2 regions of the Solibacillus sp. FSL H8-0538 genome follow, and region 2 is predicted to be linked to the other one. Evidence: predicted binding sites of a transcription regulator. Region 2 holds the regulator's gene; the other holds the start of a gene.

Region 1 (5,959 bases), 980 kb from region 2:
AAAAGGTTTTCAAAAATAAAAAGAGGTGACATTGTGAGTATTATTTGGGGAATTGCAGGGATTGCAATCGTGTTAGGAATCGCTTTAGCTTTATCCAGTGATCGTAAAAAAATTAAATGGCGTACAATTGGTGTTGGTTTAGTAATTCAACTATTATTCGCTTTCATCGTATTAAAATGGGAATTAGGCCGTGAAATGTTATTGGCGCTTTCTAACGGAGTTCAAAAGTTAATTTCTTACGCTAATGAGGGAATTTCATTTGTTTTCGGTGGTTTAGCAGATATTGAGTCAGTTGGCTTCATTTTTGCAATAAACGTATTAACAATCATTATCTTTTTCTCTGCATTAATTTCTGCACTATATTATTTAGGTATTATGCAATTCGTCATTAAATTAATCGGTGGCACACTATCAAAATTATTAGGTACTAGTAAAGCGGAATCTGTTAACGCGGCAGCGAATATTTTCGTTGGGCAAACAGAAGCACCGTTAGTTATTCGTCCATTTTTAAATAAAATGACGAGATCAGAGCTTTTTGCTGTTATGACGGGTGGTTTAGCATCTGTATCAGGTTCAGTTTTAGTGGGTTACTCGTTACTAGGAGTTCCTCTAGAATACTTACTTGCAGCAAGCTTCATGGCTGCACCAGCAGGCTTAGTTTTAGCGAAGTTAATGATTCCTGAAACAGAAATCGTAGATGAATCGAACTTTGTATTAGAAAAAGACACAGAGTCTGCAAACGTTATTGATGCGGCTGCTAAAGGTGCGGCTGACGGTATGAAGCTTGCGGTAAACGTTGGTGCTATGTTACTTTCTTTCATCGCATTAATCGCACTTCTTAACGGTATTTTAGGTGGAATCGGTGGCTGGATTGGCTTTGATAACTTAACGATCGAAGGAATTTTAGGTTATGTATTCTCGCCACTTGCTTTTGCAATCGGTGTACCTTGGTCAGAGGCAGTACAAGCTGGTTCATTTATTGGTCAAAAGCTTGTATTAAATGAATTCGTTGCGTTCTCAAACTTTGCTCCGATGATCGATACACTATCTCCAAAAACTACTATTATCATTTCGTTCGCACTATGTGGTTTTGCGAACCTTAGCTCATTGGCAATTTTAATCGGTGGCTTAGGATCAATGGCCCCGGACCGTCGTTCAACAATTGCAAAATTAGCAATGAAATCCGTTGTAGCAGGGACCCTTGCTTCACTATTAAGCGCGTCAATTGCCGGTATGTTTTTATAATTGACAGAGCCTTCCTTCTTGTGGAAGGCTTTTTCTTTTGTGGATTTTTGGTTTTCTGTTAATATCCAATGAACATAGCTGTCATCCAAAATTATTCAAGGGGATTTCTTTTCTAAGCCATTGATAGTAGAGGAAGTTGCTGTAAAATACCTTGTGCCGCAATAAGACTAAAAAGTTAAAATAAAAGCTTAGTGCAAGTTTGTTCGCAATAAGCTTTATTTCTAATTGATTTCTAATGCTAGGTTCTGTAATTTTTCTTCATTTAAAATAAGATAGCCTTTAGTCGTTTTTTGAATGATCCCTGCCTCGGTAAATTCAGCGAGGACATAAAGTAGATGACGATAAGACACACCGAGATATTCACTAATCTCTGTGTGTTTTTCTTTATAAATGGCATTGTCAGAAGATATGAGCATAAATGAAGCTAAACGATTCTCTAATGGGTATGCTTGGTTTTGTGTATATTTTGCTGTAATACTAGTTGCCTTTTTACTTAAAAAGACGCAAAGCATCCTGAGAAAAACAGAATCGGACAATAATTTTTCTTTGCATTCCCGTATGGAAATGGCTAAACAAATCGTATTTGTAACCGTCTGAATGCCTTTGGAGTAATTTTCCTCGTTTAAAAGTTCAATTTCGCCCATAAAACAAGGAGACGTTAGGAAATCGATCAATGATACTTTGCCGTTTTTATGGGTCACGTATAGTTTGGCTTTTCCTTCCACCATATAATAGATATATTCAGGATACGAATGCTCATGAAAAATAAACTCCCCCTTTTCGAATCGGCAAACGTGAATATATGGTGTAATATCAAAGGAGAAAAAATGTTGAATGGGGTATCGCTCTAAATATGTATTCCGCAATTCGTTTTTTAAAATTTGCATTTTTTTCCTCCAATCAGAGAAGAATATGAGATATCTCACATTATTGTAAAACGCATCATGATATGATTCAACATAAGTTATTGGAGGTATGAATTTTATTATGAATAATCAGCGTTGGCTTTCACAAAATTTCTTCACATTCTTCTTTACTTGGGGCGTATTTCTACCGTATTGGACAGGGTGGCTCGTTCAAGCAAAAGGACTAACTGTGTCTGAGGCAAGTATGGTTATGGGGTTCGGTTTATTGGCACGTGCGGTATCTACAATGTTTGTTTTTCCGCTCGTTTCAAAATATGTAAGCAATAAAAAAGTAATCATTTTGTTCACAATTGCATCGCTAGTAGTAGCGCTTCTCTATATTCCACTGACTTCATTTTCATCGCTTTTAGTAATGACGCTTCTGTTTAGTGCAGCATATCCAGCATTATTACCGGCTGTCGAAAGTAGTGCGGCATCACTTATGCAAGAAGGGAATGTGCATTACGGAAAAGCACGTTCGCTCGGATCATTTGGTTTTGTCGTATCCGTATTAATTATTAGCATGTTAACAGCTAGCCTCGGTGAGCAGGCTATTTTATGGAGTATGATTATTGGGTTGATAGCAATGTTAATCATGCAATTCATGCCAGGGCCGGCAGTACTAGCTGTTGAACCAGTGCGTAGAGAAGCTCTTTCAATGAAGGGCTTATTAAAAATTAAAGGTTTTCCAGTCGTGTTGATTATTGTTATTTTATTACAAGGTGCGCATGCGGCTTATTATAATTACGGTTATATTTATTTGCAGGACTTACAAGTGAATCCATTTTACATTGGGATGATTATTAATGTCGCAGTTATTTTTGAAATACTTTATTTCTTAAAAGCAGATACATTTTTAGCGAGATGGCGACCATCCTCTCTATTAATGCTAGCAGCGATTGGTTCTACGCTACGATGGATTTTGATTTTTATGTTTCCGAATGTTTGGGTATTTATTTTATCGCAAGCACTACATGCATTATCGTTCGGAGTTGCGCATTTTGCCTTTATTCGCTATATTTCTAAGGCGCTACCCAAGGAACAAATTCCAAATGCTCAAGGTATATACTCAGCACTTGCGATGAGTTTAAGTGCGGCGGTTTTAACGTTAATTGGCGGAGCTTTATATGAAATTAAACCTGGACTTGCTTTTTTAGGGATGATCGTTTGTTCAATTCCTGCTATTTTCATTATTTTACTAACACGTAAACAATATAAATATTAATGATGTGTCTAAGCGATTGACACACATCCATGTTTTTATTTATAATGTGTAGTAGAATACAATGAAAACGATGATGGAAAAAGTACGTTTTATAGATGTGTTTTAGAAAGAGATTTCTCGGCTGAAAAAATCTCCTCATTTTGATTCGGAAAGCTACTCCAGAGTGCAGCTAATACCTGCCGTTCACTTACGTTACAAGTGCTTGAGATGTAAAAGTTTTATGCTTTTATAATTTAGGGTGGTACCGCGAGATAACAGTCTTCGTCCCTTTTGGGGATGAGGGCTTTTTTTGTTGTTAAAAAAGTACATCGGTTTACCCTCTTTTGGAGGCAAGGTGTGTCTTTCTAATTTTCCGGATATGCTATCGTCGTTTTAGAAAATTATGTAATTATAATATTAGGAGGAAATTTCACTATGAAAGCAGCAGATATTCGCCGTCTTTACTTAGAATTCTTTACAGAAAAAGGGCATCATCATGAGCCGTCAGCACCACTTGTACCAATAAATGATCCATCTTTACTTTGGATTAACTCAGGGGTTGCAACATTAAAACCTTATTTTGATGGTCGTATTATTCCAGACAACCCAAGAATTACAAACGCACAAAAATCTATTCGTACCAACGATATAGAAAACGTTGGTAAAACAGCACGTCACCATACATTTTTCGAGATGCTAGGAAACTTCTCAATCGGTGATTACTTCAAAAAAGAAGCAATTCACTATGCGTGGGAATTTCTTACAGATAAAAAGTGGATGGGCTTTGATCCGGAATTATTAACAATTACAATCCACCCAGAAGATCAAGAAGCGTACGATGTTTGGTATCAAGAAATTGGTATTCCTGAGGAACGTTTAATCCGCTTAGAGGGTAACTTCTGGGATATCGGTGAAGGACCATCTGGACCAAACTCAGAAATTTTCTATGACCGCGGCGTTGAATACGGTACAGATGAAACAGATCCAGAAATGTACCCAGGCGGTGAAAACGAACGTTACCTGGAAGTTTGGAACTTAGTATTTTCTCAATTCAATCACAACCCAGATGGCACATATACACCACTACCAAAGCAAAATATTGATACAGGGATGGGTCTTGAGCGTATCGTTTCTGTTGTGCAAAATGTACCAACAAATTTTGATACAGATTTATTCATGCCGATCATTGGAAAAATAGAAGAATTCTCTAACCGTAAATACAAACGTCCGAATGAAATCGACTTAAAAGAAATTTTCGGTTCAGAAGAAGACATTAACACACCATTTAAAGTAATTGCTGACCATATCCGGACAGTAGCATTTGCCATTGGTGATGGCGCATTACCGTCAAATGAAGGGCGCGGTTATGTTTTACGTCGTTTACTCCGTCGTGCTGTACGTTATGCAAAACAAATCGGTATCGAAAAACCATTTATGTTTGAATTAGTCCCGACTGTTGGGGCGATTATGCAAGACTTCTACCCAGAAGTGACTGAGAAAACAACTTTCATTCAACGTGTAATTAAAAATGAAGAAGTGCGATTCCACGAAACATTAGATGGTGGTCTTTCAATTTTTAATGAAGTGGTTGCCGCGCAAAAAGCAGCAGGCGAAACGTTTATTCCAGGTGCAGATGCATTCCGATTATATGACACGTTTGGCTTCCCGGTAGAACTTACTGAAGAATACGCGGCAGAAGTTGGCATGTCAGTTGATCACGCAGGTTTCGAGGCTTCAATGGAAGAACAACGTAATCGTGCACGTGCTGCGCGTCAAGACGTAGACTCAATGCAAGTACAAAATGAAGTATTAGCAAACCTCAAAGAAGAAAGTACTTTTGTAGGTTTTGATACTTTAACAGCTAATACAACAGTTGCTGCAATCGTTGTGGATGGTCAGGTAGCTAAAGTTGCATCAGAAGGACAAGAAGCATTAGTAGTTCTTTCTGAAACACCATTCTACGCTGAAATGGGTGGCCAAATTGCTGACCACGGTACCATTTCAAATGATAGTTTTACAGCATTCGTAAAAGATGTGCAAAAAGCGCCAAACGGTCAACCATTACATACAGTAATTGTTGAATCTGGTGAAATGCATGTTGGTGAAGCAGCACACGCAGCAGTTAACCGCGAGGAACGAAATTTAACTATAAAAAACCATACAGCTACACATATTATGCAACGTGCACTAAAAGACGTACTTGGCGACCATGTTAACCAAGCAGGTTCTTATGTAGGTCCGGATCGTCTGCGCTTTGACTTCTCTCATTTCGGTCAAGTTACGAAAGAAGAATTGCAACAAATTGAGTTGATCGTCAACGAAAAAATTTGGGATGATATCGAAGTGGTTATTCAAGAAATGGCAATTGACGAAGCAAGAGCAATGGGCGCAATGGCTCTTTTTGGTGAAAAATACGGAGATGTTGTACGTGTTGTAGCAGTAGGCGACTACTCAATCGAGCTATGTGGTGGTATCCACGTGAAACGCTCTTCAGAAATCGGCTTTTTCAAAATCGTTTCTGAAGGTGGTATCGGTGCTGGTACACGCCGTATTGAAGCAGTTACAGGTAAAGGTGCATACATGGCAGCAAAAGAAGAAGAAGCGG
Region 2 (5,959 bases):
ACAAATTATAAATAGTATTTTTAGCACTCGATAGCAAAGAGTGCTAACATAGTTATTATATTAATGAATTCTATTTTTTTTTGCAAGTAAGAACTATAAAAAATTTTGTTTTATTTCCAATTTCCTCTACAATAAAAGAAACAGTATTTAATCTATGCTAGAAAGAAGGTATTTTATTCGTGACATCGATTTCATCACCGAAGTTTAGAACACAGAAGACGGCGTTTTATGTACTTCTAACGTATATTTTTTTCCAACTATCTGCCTTTTTACTCATTCTTATACCGGGTCTAAAGGATTTTCTACTTGGCTTTATTGACGCGCCAAATGCGAATGATCAACTGACAATTTTATCCGGCTGGTGGTCTACGATCTCATTTGGATTGGCGTTCATCATTAGCTTTGCATTAATCCAAACGAATAAACAGTTTTGGGATATCTTTAAAGGAGAGAAAGCTTCTATATCGGCTTCAATTGGCTGGGGGATTATCGGGTTCTTTCTTGTATTCCTAGGACAGACGATTGGTGCATACATCGAGATGGCGCTTGGCATTGATTACGGGTCGGAAAACACAGAGGCCATTATGAATATCACGAAAGTTGCACCAATTATGATTCTCGCGACGGTTGTGTTTGGTCCGGTACTCGAGGAGCTTGTGTTCCGCCGCGTTATTTTCGGTTCCATTATAAAAAATTATAATTTTTGGATTTCGAGCGTTATCAGTGCGATTTTCTTTGCAGCCATTCATATGGATTTCTCACATATTTTACTGTATACAATTTGTGGGATGATTTTTGCGTTCCTTTATTACAAAACGAAGCGCCTGTTGACATCGATTGTTGCGCATATGCTACTAAATGGCTTCGTCACGTTCCTACAAATGAACGCTGATAAGTTCCAACAAATTGTCGATAACGCACCTAAATGATTTAAAGCAGCCTCGCGTAAGTAGAGGCTGCTTTTTTTAGTTTGGCGAGATTATAAGCGCAAGTGAAGGGATTTTCAAAAATGTAACAACAAACCCCTCTACCAGATTCACAGATTCCCATTAGAAAGACAAAACTCACCTAAAATAAGACGAGTGGATGTTCTTACTTATGTGCGCGAGATAGTTATCCTTTCTTATCCACAAACAAAAACGCTACCCAATTTGGATAGCGTTTTACTTTATTTATTCATATTCATTTCTTCGATTTGACGGCGCTGTGCTTCTAGCAACTCTTCTACTTGTAATTGCTGCTCACGTTCTTGTTCTTCTTGCATGCGCAACTCCTCTGCCGCTAAAAACTTCTTATAGCCTGCACGTGAGATGACAATACTAATTTCATATAGGAAAAACAATGGAACCGCCACGATTAAGTTCGAAATAAAATCTGGTGGTGCTAAAAAGGCTGCCAGTACGAATAATACAAAATATGAGTATTTACGAAATTTCACCATGAGCTGTGGATTCAAAATACCAATACGCGCTAAAAATAGCGTCACAACTGGTAACTGGAATATCAGTCCGAACGGTAAAACTAATTTAAATAAAAATGAAAAGTATTCATTAATGCCGATTGTTTGTACAATTTCTAGATCCTTTGATAGGCTCATCATAAAGTTCATTACATATGGGAACAATACGAAATAAGAAAATGATATACCGGCAAGGAATAGAATAAATGAATACGGAATGTACTTCAGTGTCGCCTTGCGTTCTGTCTCATGCAAGCCTGGTGTAATAAACGACCATAGCTGATAAAGCAAAATTGGTGAAGACAAAACGAGAGCTACGCAAAACATAACTTTTAAAAACACCGCTAACGGATCAGTCGGTGTAAATGCGTTCAGTGTAAATTGAGCTGCTTCGTCGCTATACTGAATAAATTTAATAATCGGTTCGGTAACAAAGAAGCTTACAACTAACGCAAGAACAAAGAAAATTGCGGTCACAAATAAGCGACTTCTTAGTTCATCAATATGTTCTATGACAGTGAGTTCTTTTGGATTCATATCAATGTGACATCCTTAACTTACTTAACGTTATTGTTTTCGTTATCTTTATGCTCAATGATCGTTTTTTTCTTAACATCATCGTCATCATCAGCTAAACCTTTTGTTGCATTTTTGAATTCGCGAAGTGTTGATCCCATTGCTTTTCCAAGCTCAGGTAATTTCTTCGGTCCAAAAATTAATAAGGCTATTATACCGATAAAAACTAGGCTCACTGGTCCAATCGCATTTAAATGCACAACCATTACAGCCACCTCCTCTATTATATGTACATTTTACCGCAACATCGAACGTTTGGCTAATATATAAAATGTGAATAATTTACGTCATTCTCCACTATTACGGACAAGGTAAATGAGTGCCTGCAATTCTACGGATAAGTCAATGTTCATTAGCTTCATAGATTCCGGAACGTTCAGACGTTCTGGTGTAAAATTCAGGATGCCTTTTGCGTTCATTTTAGCAAGTCTGTCCGCCATCGCCTGTGCCGAACGAGAGGATACTGTTAGGATCGCTAGCTCTGCGCCGAACTCTTCGTACATTTCCTCTAGGCGGTCTGGATGGAATACCGGAATATCACTAATTTCTGTTCCTTCATACGGCGCCTTTGAGTCAAATGCCACAACGATTCGCGTATTATGGTTTTTTTGGAAATTATATTTTAATAAGCCGTTCCCTAAGTTCCCGACACCGATTAGTGCTACATTTGTCGCTTCATCCTGGTCTAGCGTTTGACGAAAAAAGTCGAGCAAATGCAGTACATCATAACCGTAGCCCTTTTTACCAAGTGCACCGAAATATGAAAAATCTCGACGAATTGTTGCAGAATCTATTTTCATCGCATCACTCAGTTCTTGTGACGAAATACGCTTCTTGCCTTCATTCGCAAAGTTTTGTAAAAAGCGATAATAAAGAGGAAGTCTTTTCGTAGTTGCTTGTGGAATTTTCGTTTCAGGTTTCACACATCTTTCCCCCTACATACTATTAGAAATCGATTCAATCTTACTAAACCTACCGAAATAAGTAAAGCACGGATGATTGCACGTCCCCCCTACATCCATTACACTAAAAGAATGAAACTGAGGTGTAAACATGATCGTATTACAAGTAAATCAATTATATAAATCATTTATTACAGATGAAATATTAAGTGGCGTCAAATTAGAAGTTCAGCATCGCGACCGTGTTGCACTTGTTGGACGTAATGGTGCTGGTAAGTCCACTTTACTAAAAATTATTGCTGGACAAATGAGCTATGACTCAGGCGAAGTCATTATTCCAAAAGATGTTCGTGTCGGTTATTTAGAACAGCATGCCGGCATTGATTCCAAATTATCGATTTGGGACGAAATGATGACGATTTTTGACGGTCTACGTAATCAAGAACTGCAATTGCGCAAACTTGAACAGCAAATGGCAGATCCTGCTGTATATGAAAATAGCGAAATGTATACACGTGTTATGTCAGACTATGACCAGCAGCAACATGATTTCAAAGAAGCAGGCGGCTATCAATATGAGGCTGATACCCGCTCTGTGCTACATGGGATGCAGTTTTTCAAGGATGATTTCACAAAGCCAATCCAATCTCTTTCAGGCGGTCAGCGTACACGTTTAGCGCTTGCCAAGCTTCTATTAAGTAAACCTGACCTGCTTATTCTAGATGAGCCAACCAACCATTTAGATATAGAAACATTATCTTGGCTAGAGGGCTATCTAAAAGGTTACGCAGGTGCAATTTTAATCGTTTCCCATGATCGTTATTTCCTAGACCAAGTTGTATCTATTGTATATGAAGTTTCTCGTACAAAGGTTTCGAAATACGTCGGTAACTATAGCGCTTATTTAGATGACAAGGCGAAAAACTACGAGCGAGATATGAAAATGTTCGAACGCCAGCAAGATGAAAAGGCCAAGCTTGAAACATTTATTCAAAAAAACTTAGCCCGCGCTTCAACAACAAAGATGGCACAAAGTCGTCGAAAAGTTTTAGAAAAGACAGATTGGATGGATTCTCCGGATGGCGACGAAAAGAGTGCTAACTTTGGCTTCACAATTGACCGTCAGAGTGGCAATGATGTATTGTCTGTCGATGAATTAACAATTGGCTATCCCGGCAAGGAAATTTCCAATAATATTTCGCTACGTGTTTTCCGTGAAGATCGAATTGCACTTGTTGGCCCGAATGGTGTTGGAAAATCCACGCTATTAAAAACAGTCGTGAAAGATTTAGCCGCACTTCGTGGGGACATTCGCTACGGTACAAACGTCCAAATCAGTTACTACGATCAGGAGCAGGCAAAGCTTAATAGCAATAAACCCGTTTTGAAAGAATTATGGGACGAATGGCCACTAATGAATGAAAAGGATATTCGTAACATACTCGGCCGCTTCTTATTTAGCGGGGACGATGTTAACAAATCTGTGAATTCATTATCTGGTGGCGAAAAAGCGCGACTAGCCTTAGCAAAATTAATGATGCAAAGAGCTAACCTTCTTGTTCTAGATGAGCCGACAAACCATTTAGACTTAGATAGTAAAGAAGTGCTGGAAAATGCGTTAATCGATTATCCAGGCACGCTGCTATTCGTTTCGCATGACCGATACTTCATTAATCGCATTGCGACAAAGGTAGTCGAGCTTTCTGGCAAGGGGTCATTTGAGTATTTAGGCGACTATGATTATTTCGTAGAGAAAAAGCAGGAGTTGGAGGAACTTGCACAAATGAAAGCCACTGCCGCTACAAAAACGGAGGAAATTACTAGTGCAAAAGCATCCACCTCTACAATCGATAAGGATGCCAAAAAACGTGAACGCCAAATTCGACGCGCCCTTGAGGAAATTGAAGCACATATGGGCACACTTGACGAAACGATTGCCCGTCTTGAAGAGCAGCTATGCGATCCAGAAATCTTCTCCAACCACGAAAAGGCAATTACCATTCAATCGGAGCTGGATTCTTCTAAAGAAGCACATGAAACGTTTGAAATGGAATGGCTGGAGTTAAGCGAAGAACTTGAAGCATTGAAATAAGAAAAGCGCATTCGCGCCCGTTTGCACTCGGGCAAGCTGCTTGCGAGCCCTCTAGCGTGCGGCGCAAATGCCTAGACATTATCAAAAAGTTAAACTTTCTTATCGTTTAACAAAATGGGCGAGCCAGTTGCATACTTCAACTAGCTCGCCCATTTTTCATTTAACTTGAAAGCTTTTCAGCATTTGTAGTTTTTTATACGCGTTATACGTGCCATACGCCCAACCGAAACACACTGTAGTGAATGCTGCAAAAATAAAATTCAATCCCGTAAAAATTGGTTTCCATCTTGCTTTACCGGGCATAATACGAAATGGCTGTCGGTCTCCTATGCTAATACTATGAAAGACATCTATAATTCGATGTTTTCCATAAACAAATGCTAGCGGGTAACAGACGATTGCTACAAATACAAACAGCCCACCAAGAGATGCTGCAAAATACGTACCTATATTAAGGACATTAAGTAATGCAAAAAAGCCAATAGCTAACACTGCTCCTACGCCCAATAAAATAAACATTTTCCGTCGCTCTTTCAAATAGTTCAATTAGACGACCTCCTTTCTAGTTTAAAACATTCTATGATATCTAACGTTAATGTATAGCAATGGCGAGATTAACATATACATTCATTATTCCATAATATTTAGTAGTTCAAACCTTGTATTTACTTTTTTCTACATATATATTGGTCAATATGCAATTTACGCGCAAAAATTTCCACAGTTTTATTCACAAACTGAATACAGTCATATCAACATATCAACAGACTTTTCCACATTATCCACAATTCAAAATTTATTTACTCACATCAAACTGTGTAAAAAGGAATACTATATATAGATAAATCACATGTTATCCACAAGTTATTAACAGTTTGTGCATAAGTACGGATGTTCGTCTTGACATTTTCGGAAAAGCACTCAGTACCT

Evidence for each region. The regulator Rex, encoded in region 2, represses fermentation and respiration genes when NADH is low (regulators of the CRP and FNR family bind a similar motif). The targets are predictions, from matches to a motif close to TTGTGAAATATTTCACAA.
Region 1: a site for Rex is predicted at 2,156-2,173, ahead of yeiL (transcriptional regulator YeiL). Genes of this name have one in related genera too.

What each region holds. Positions count from the first base shown of each region.
Region 1 covers NZ_JBBOPI010000001.1:2,439,649-2,445,607, reverse strand. Annotated here, with positions in the region: gene MHH87_RS11670 (NupC/NupG family nucleoside CNT transporter) at 34-1,245, shown strand; gene yeiL (transcriptional regulator YeiL) at 1,467-2,132, opposite strand; gene MHH87_RS11660 (MFS transporter) at 2,233-3,375, shown strand; T-box leader at 3,437-3,647, shown strand; gene alaS (alanine--tRNA ligase) at 3,790-5,959, shown strand, end outside.
Region 2 covers NZ_JBBOPI010000001.1:3,422,298-3,428,256, forward strand. Annotated here, with positions in the region: gene MHH87_RS16355 (CPBP family intramembrane glutamic endopeptidase) at 180-929, shown strand; gene tatC (twin-arginine translocase subunit TatC) at 1,169-1,996, opposite strand; gene MHH87_RS16365 (twin-arginine translocase TatA/TatE family subunit) at 2,017-2,241, opposite strand; gene MHH87_RS16370 (redox-sensing transcriptional repressor Rex) at 2,323-2,958, opposite strand; gene MHH87_RS16375 (ABC-F family ATP-binding cassette domain-containing protein) at 3,089-5,029, shown strand; gene MHH87_RS16380 (hypothetical protein) at 5,186-5,575, opposite strand.